One region of the Streptomyces sp. IBSBF 2435 genome, then DNA from elsewhere that is predicted to be linked to it. Evidence: riboswitches for the same ligand, from Rfam matches in the RefSeq annotation. Region 1 holds a riboswitch; the other holds the start of a gene.
What was found. Region 1 has a riboswitch for glycine ahead of gcvT (glycine cleavage system aminomethyltransferase GcvT). Riboswitches for the same ligand answer to the same signal wherever they lie in the genome.

Region 1 (3,398 bases):
CGACTGTTCCGGGTGGAACGCTGACCGACTCAAGCTGCGCCGGCTAAATGCCGCGTATACGGCGGGTATACGCAGGCGCCGGGCCGCGTAAGGGAGTTGACCGCGGGTGCGGTCTCAGTCCCGGCTGTAGAACGGTCGCACGGCCTCCAGCATCCAGTCCCCCACCGGGTCCTGGGCGATGTCGAGCAGGATGAGGTGGACCGGCCACGGCAGCGGCGCCGCGCCCAGGGCGCGGCCGAGCGCGTCCATGGCGGCGGCCCTGTCCTGTTCCTGCCAACTGTCCAGTTCGACGCCGACGAAGAGGGCGGGCGGGTCCTCCTCGACCGCGGCCATGGCGCGGCGGGCGCTGAGCACCATCGGGCTGACGGCGTATTCCGCGGCGGCGACGGCCAGGAAGTCCACGGGCTCCTCGTCGGGGGCCGGCTCCCACAGCCGCACCCTGGCGCCGCCAGGGCTCTGCTCGCCGTACGCCCCGATCCGCTCGGCGCGGCACAATTCCGCGACGGCGGCGGGCGGCAGCGGCACTCCGACGGCGCCGCCAGGATTGACGGCGATACCCATCAGCGGGGGCAGGCCGCGGGCGAAGTCGCGTACCGGTGCGACAGTGCAGGACATGCCTTCCGCGGCCTGCCGGAACTGCTGCTCGGAGCTGAAAACCGGCACATAGGGCGCGCCGCCGAGCTCCAGGGTGGGCAGGTCGAGGGCGACGGAGTCGGGCGCGCCGCCGTTGGGCAGCGGCACCCATACGTGCGACCGGCCGAGGACTTCCAGCAGCCGGGGGGTCGCCGAGGGATTGCCGAGGCTCGCGGCCAGCACTTCCTCGAGCTCGTTCGCCGGCCATATGTAAGGTGCCGGATTCTCCATGTCCACCCTTGTCCGCGCTTGTGCCACTGTCGGTGCCCGTGTCCTGCCCGGAAACAGTAGCGGCTGAGCGCCCCCGGCGCCCGGGCATGCAATGATGGCGGCACAATACGCATACCGGCCGTTGGAGGCCGCGCGGGAGAGTTCCGGCCCCACCACCTGGGGCCGGGCGCCGAAGGAGCAAGTCTTCCCTTGAATCTCTCAGGCACAGATACCGCGCGGGCGAGGCAGATCTGAAAAGCGGGCGGGCCGTCACCGGTCCCGCCCCACCCAAGGTGCAAGCCGCGGCCCGCAGGGGTCACGGTGAACCTCTCAGGTTCCGATGACAGATGGGGAGGCCGGGGTGAACACCCCGACCGCAGTCCGTGTCCCCTGTCCGCCGCCTTTGGGAGCCCTCTCGATGACCGAACCCTCGAACGAACCGCTGAGCGCGCCGCCCGCCGCTTCGCCGCGCCGTACCGCCCTCGACGCGGTGCACCGCGCGCTGGGCGCGACCATGACCGACTTCGCCGGCTGGGACATGCCGCTGCGGTACGGCAGCGAGCGCGACGAGCACCAGGCCGTACGCAACAGGGCCGGCCTTTTCGACCTGTCGCACATGGGAGAGATCACCGTGACAGGGCCGCAGGCAGGGCAGGCGCTGGACCACGCCCTGGTCGGCCATCTGTCGGCGCTCGCGGTCGGCAAGGCCCGCTACACGATGGTCTGCGCTCCGGACGGCGGCATCCTGGACGACCTGATCGTCTACCGGCTCGCCGAGCAGCGCTATCTGATCGTCGCCAACGCCTCCAACGCCCAGACGGTGCTGGACACGGTCGCGCTGCGCGCGGCGGACTTCGACGCGCAGGTGACCGACGACCGGGACGCGTACTCCCTGCTGGCGATCCAGGGTCCCGCCGCGCCCGGCATCCTCTCCGCGCTCACCGACGCCGACCTGGCCGGGCTGCGCTACTACGCGGGGCTGCCCGGGACCGTGGCGGGCGTGTCCTCGCTGATCGCCAGGACGGGCTACACAGGCGAGGACGGCTTCGAGCTGTTCGTGGCGCCGGCCGATGCCGAGCGGCTGTGGCAGGGGCTCCTTGCGGGCGGAGCGGACGCCGGCCTCGTGCCGTGCGGGCTGTCGTGCCGCGACACCCTGCGCCTGGAGGCCGGGATGCCGCTGTACGGGCACGAGCTGACCGCGAAGGTGACGCCCTTCGACGCGGGTCTCGGGCGGGTGGTGAAGTTCGACAAGCCTAGTGACTTCGTCGGCCGCGAGGCGCTGACCGCGGCGGCGGCCAGGGCCGCGGACGTCCCGCCGCGCAAGCTCGTGGGGCTGGTCGCGGAGGGCCGCAGGGTGCCGCGGGCCGGCTACGCCGTCACGGACGCGTCCGGCGCCCTCATCGGCGAGGTCACCTCGGGCGCGCCCTCGCCGACGCTCGGAGTGCCCATCGCCATGGCGTACGTGGACGCGGACCATGCCGCGCCGGGCACGGAAGGGGTCGCGGTCGACATCCGGGGCAGCCGTGAGCCGTACCGCGTCGTGGCGCTGCCCTTCTACCAGCGCGAGCGCTGAACCCCCCGACTTTTTCCACAGGCGCCCGGTTGTCCACAGCCTGCCGCGTCGGCTTCGTCATCACCTCTTCGCATACGGGAGAATTCCGTCATGAGCATCAATCCTGAGCAGCTGCGTTACAGCAAGGAGCACGAGTGGCTCACCGACCCCGCGGACGGCGCCTCGACCGTCGGCATCACCTCGCACGCCGCCGACGCGCTCGGTGACGTGGTCTTCGTCCAGCTCCCCGAGGTGGGGGCGACGGTGACCGCGGGCGAGACCTGCGGCGAGCTGGAATCGACCAAGTCGGTCAGCGAGCTGTACGCCCCGGTGTCCGGCGAGGTCACCGAGATCAACCAGGATGTCGTCGATGACCCGTCGCTGGTCAATACCGCACCGTTCGAAGGAGGCTGGCTGTTCAGGGTGAAGGTCTCGGACGACGGCGCGGAGCTGCTGACCGCGGCCGAGTACGACGCCTTCATCGCGGCCTGAGCCCCCGCCACCACCCGTACACCAGGAAGATCCCATGTCGCTGCTGAACCAGTCCCTGCACGACTTCGACCCCGAGGTCGCCGCCGAGATCGACGCCGAGCTGCACCGCCAGCAGTCCACGCTGGAAATGATCGCCTCGGAGAATTTCGCCCCGGTCGCGGTCCTCGAGGCCCAGGGCTCGGTGCTGACCAACAAGTACGCCGAGGGCTACCCCGGTCGCCGCTACTACGGCGGCTGCGAGCATGTCGACGTCATCGAGCAGCTGGCCATCGACCGTGTCAAGGCGCTCTTCGGCGCCGAGGCCGCGAACGTGCAGCCGCACTCGGGCGCGCAGGCCAACGCCGCCGCGATGTTCGCCCTGCTGAAGCCGGGCGACACGATCCTCGGCCTCGATCTGGCGCACGGCGGGCACCTGACGCACGGCATGAAGATCAACTTCTCCGGCAAGCTCTACAAGGTCGCGGCCTACCACGTCGACGGCGACACCGGCCTGGTCGACATGGCCGAGGTC
Region 2 (3,398 bases), on a different contig from region 1:
GCCGCTGATAGAGCCGCTCAGCCTGGACGAGGCCTTCGTCGACCTGGAGGCGGGCGACCTGGCGGGCGACCCGCGGGCGGTCGCCGAGCGGCTGCGGGCCGACATCCTGGCCGCGACCGGGCTGACCGCCTCGGTCGGCCTGGCCGGCTCCAAGCTGCTCGCCAAGATCGCCTCCGAGCAGGCCAAGCCGGACGGCCTGGTGGTGGTCGAGCCGGGCACCGAGCGCGCGCTGCTCGACCCGCTGCCGGTACGCACCCTGTGGGGCGTGGGACCGGCCACCGCGGAGCATCTGCGGCGGGCCGGCATCCTCACCGTCGCCGAGATCGCACAGGCGGGCGAACCCGAGCTGGTCAGGCTGCTGGGCAGGGCGCACGGCAGTTCGCTGCACGCGATGGCAGCCGGGCTCGACAACCGGCCGGTGGTCGCCGACCGCGATGTGAAGTCCATCTCCGTCGAGGACACCTTCGACACCGACCTCAACGACCGCGCCCGGGTGCGGTACGAGATCGACCGGCTCGCCGACCGCTGCGCCCAGCGGCTGCGCGGCGCCGGCCGCTCCGGGCGGACGGTGGTGGTGAAGATCCGCCGGTACGACTTCTCGACCCTGACCCGCTCCGAGACGCTGCGGGCGCCCACCGACGACCCCGCCGTCGTCAAGGAGACCGCCCGCAGGCTCGCCGAGGCCGTCGACACCACCGGCGGGGTGCGGCTGCTCGGCGTCGGTGTGTCCGGGCTCGCCGACTTCACCCAGGAGGACCTTTTCGCCCAGGCGGCCCAGAATCTGCGCGACTCGGACTCCGGCGCCGATCCCGGCGAGGACGCCCCGCCCGAGCTGCCCGTCACCCCGCCGCCGGAGCCGGAACGGGCCAGCCGCTGGGTGCCGGGCCAGGACGTCGAGCACACCGAGTACGGCGCCGGGTGGGTGCAGGGCAGCGGGGTCGGCCGGGTCACGGTCCGCTTCGAGGTGCCCGCCGACACCGTGCCGGGCCGGGTGCGCACCTTCGCCGTGGACGATCCCGCCCTGTCCAGGACCGAGCCGCTCCCGCTCAGCGGCCGCCAGGCCCCGGCGGGGCTGTAGCCGCCGCCGGGGCCCGGCCCTAGCTGCTGTCCTTCGGGCGCCGGTCCCCGCCGGCGAGTTCGCCGAAGTCGGGCGGCGGCCCCTTGTCCTGGTCCGCGACGGTCGGCACGTCCATGCCGTAGTGGTGGTAGAGCTGCAACTCCTGCTCGGGTGACAGATGCCGACCGACGCCGAAGTCCGGAGCATCCCTGATCAGGGACTTCTTGTACGGCACCCGGAGGCCGTCGTCCACCAGTTCGCTCGGCTCCAGCGGTACGAACGCGTCGCGGGTGAAAAGGCCGGTCCGCACGGCCGCCCACTCCGGTGTACCGGTCGCGTCGTCGAGGTACACCTCGTCCACGGTGCCGATCCTCGTACCGTCACGGTCGAAGGCGCGGCGGCCGATGAGGCTTCGCGGATCGATATCGGTCTGCACGGTCCCTCCAACCAACGGCGACAGCTGTTGGTTACCACCAAAAGCCACATCGCGGGTGATGTCGACCCGAATGTCGGGTCCGCCGCTGTCCAGAACGCGCTGGTAGGCTGGATGCAGCCGTAGACCCCATGCGGGAGAGTCCTCCGAAAGCGTGCCGCAGCGGCGGTTCGGAGGCGCCGAAGGAGCAAATCCTCCCCGGAATCTCTCAGGCATCCGTACCGCAGGGGCGAGGTCACTCTGGAAAGCAGGACCCGCCCCGGGAGCGCCGTTCGCGGGACAGGTCTTCACCGAAGGTGAAAGCCGTCCCCGCGGGGACGGCGAAGCTCTCAGGTACTGATGACAGAGGGGGAGGCCGTACGGGTGCCGAGCCGGGCACCCCCGAAGGTCGTCGCAGACCAGGAGGCCTCCGCAGATGAACGATCCGATCGCACCCCGTACCACGCTCGCCGAACTCGAAGCCGGTCTGCCCTTCGCCCGCCGCCACATCGGCCCGGACGCCGCAGCCCGGGCAAAGATGCTCGCCCAGGTGGGCTACGGCTCGCTGGACGAGCTGACCGAGGCGGCCGTACCGGACAGCATCAGGAGCGCCGCCGCCCTCGCACTGCCCGCCGCCCGCACCGAGGCCGAGGTGCTGGCCGAACTGCGGGCGCTCGCCGACCGCAACCAGGTGCTGGCACCGATGATCGGCCTGGGCTACTACGGCACCTTCACCCCGCCGGTGATCCTGCGCAACGTCATGGAGAATCCCGCCTGGTACACGGCGTACACGCCCTACCAGCCGGAGATCTCGCAGGGCCGGCTGGAAGCGCTGATCAATTTCCAGACCGTCGTCGCCGACCTCACGGGACTGCCCACCTCCGGTGCCTCGCTGCTGGACGAGAGCACCGCGGCGGCCGAGGCGATGGCGCTGTCCCGGCGGGTCGGCAAGGTCAGGGGCGGCGTCTTCCTGGTCGATGCCGACACCTTCCCGCAGACCACCGCCGTGATCGGGACCCGCGCCGAGCCGGCCGGCGTGGAGGTCGTGGTGGCCGACCTGGGCGACGGCATCCCCGCCGAGATCGCCGAGCGCGGAGTCTTCGGCGTGCTGCTGCAGTATCCGGGTGCCTCCGGCGCCGTCCGCGACCTGCGGCCGGTCATCGAGCAGGCGCACGCCCTGGGCGCGGTCGTCACGGTGGCCGCCGACCTGCTGGCGCTGACCCTGCTCACCTCGCCCGGCGCGCTCGGCGCGGACATCGCGGTCGGCACCACCCAGCGCTTCGGCGTCCCCATGGGCTTCGGCGGACCGCACGCGGGATACATGGCGGTGCGCGAGGCCTACGCCCGCAACCTGCCCGGCCGCCTGGTCGGCGTCTCGGTCGACGCCGACGGCGACACCGCCTACCGGCTGGCGCTGCAGACCCGCGAGCAGCACATCCGCCGGGAGAAGGCCACCAGCAACATCTGCACCGCCCAGGTGCTGCTCGCCGTGATGGCCGGGATGTACGCGGTCTACCACGGCCCCGAGGGCCTGGCGCAGATCGCCCGCCGCGCCCACCGCTACGCGGCCGTACTGGACGCGGGGCTGCGGGCGGCCGGTGTGGAGATCGTGCACGACGGCTACTTCGACACGCTCACCGCCCGGGTGCCGGGCCGGGCCGCCGAGGTGGTCGCCGCGGCCCGCGCCGCCGGGGTCAACCTGCGGCAGACCGACGCCGACCTGGTCGGCATCGCGTGCGACGAGACCACCACCCGCGCCCAGCTGGCCGCCGTCCTGGCCGCCTTCGGCGCGGACGGCGGCACCGACCTCGACGCGCTCGACGGCGCCGCGCCGGACGCGCTGCCCGCCGGCCTGGCGCGTACCGAGCCGTATCTGACCCACCCGGTCTTCCACCTGCACCGCAGCGAGACCGGGATGCTGCGCTATCT

Region 2: linked by a shared signal. The riboswitch ahead of gcvP (aminomethyl-transferring glycine dehydrogenase) and the one ahead of gcvT (glycine cleavage system aminomethyltransferase GcvT) in region 1 are both predicted to bind glycine.

What each region holds. Positions count from the first base shown of each region.
Region 1 is NZ_JAJSYW010000012.1:30,399-33,796, reverse strand. Features, by position in the region: gene V7E46_RS04370 (enhanced serine sensitivity protein SseB) at 115-864, opposite strand; glycine riboswitch at 988-1,088, shown strand; glycine riboswitch at 1,089-1,200, shown strand; gene gcvT (glycine cleavage system aminomethyltransferase GcvT) at 1,262-2,416, shown strand; gene gcvH (glycine cleavage system protein GcvH) at 2,507-2,887, shown strand; gene glyA (serine hydroxymethyltransferase) at 2,922-3,398, shown strand, end outside.
Region 2 is NZ_JAJSYW010000031.1:9,060-12,457, forward strand. Features, by position in the region: gene V7E46_RS08820 (DNA polymerase IV) at 1-1,078, shown strand, start outside; gene V7E46_RS08825 (PRC-barrel domain-containing protein) at 1,098-1,493, opposite strand; glycine riboswitch at 1,615-1,724, shown strand; glycine riboswitch at 1,726-1,843, shown strand; gene gcvP (aminomethyl-transferring glycine dehydrogenase) at 1,906-3,398, shown strand, end outside.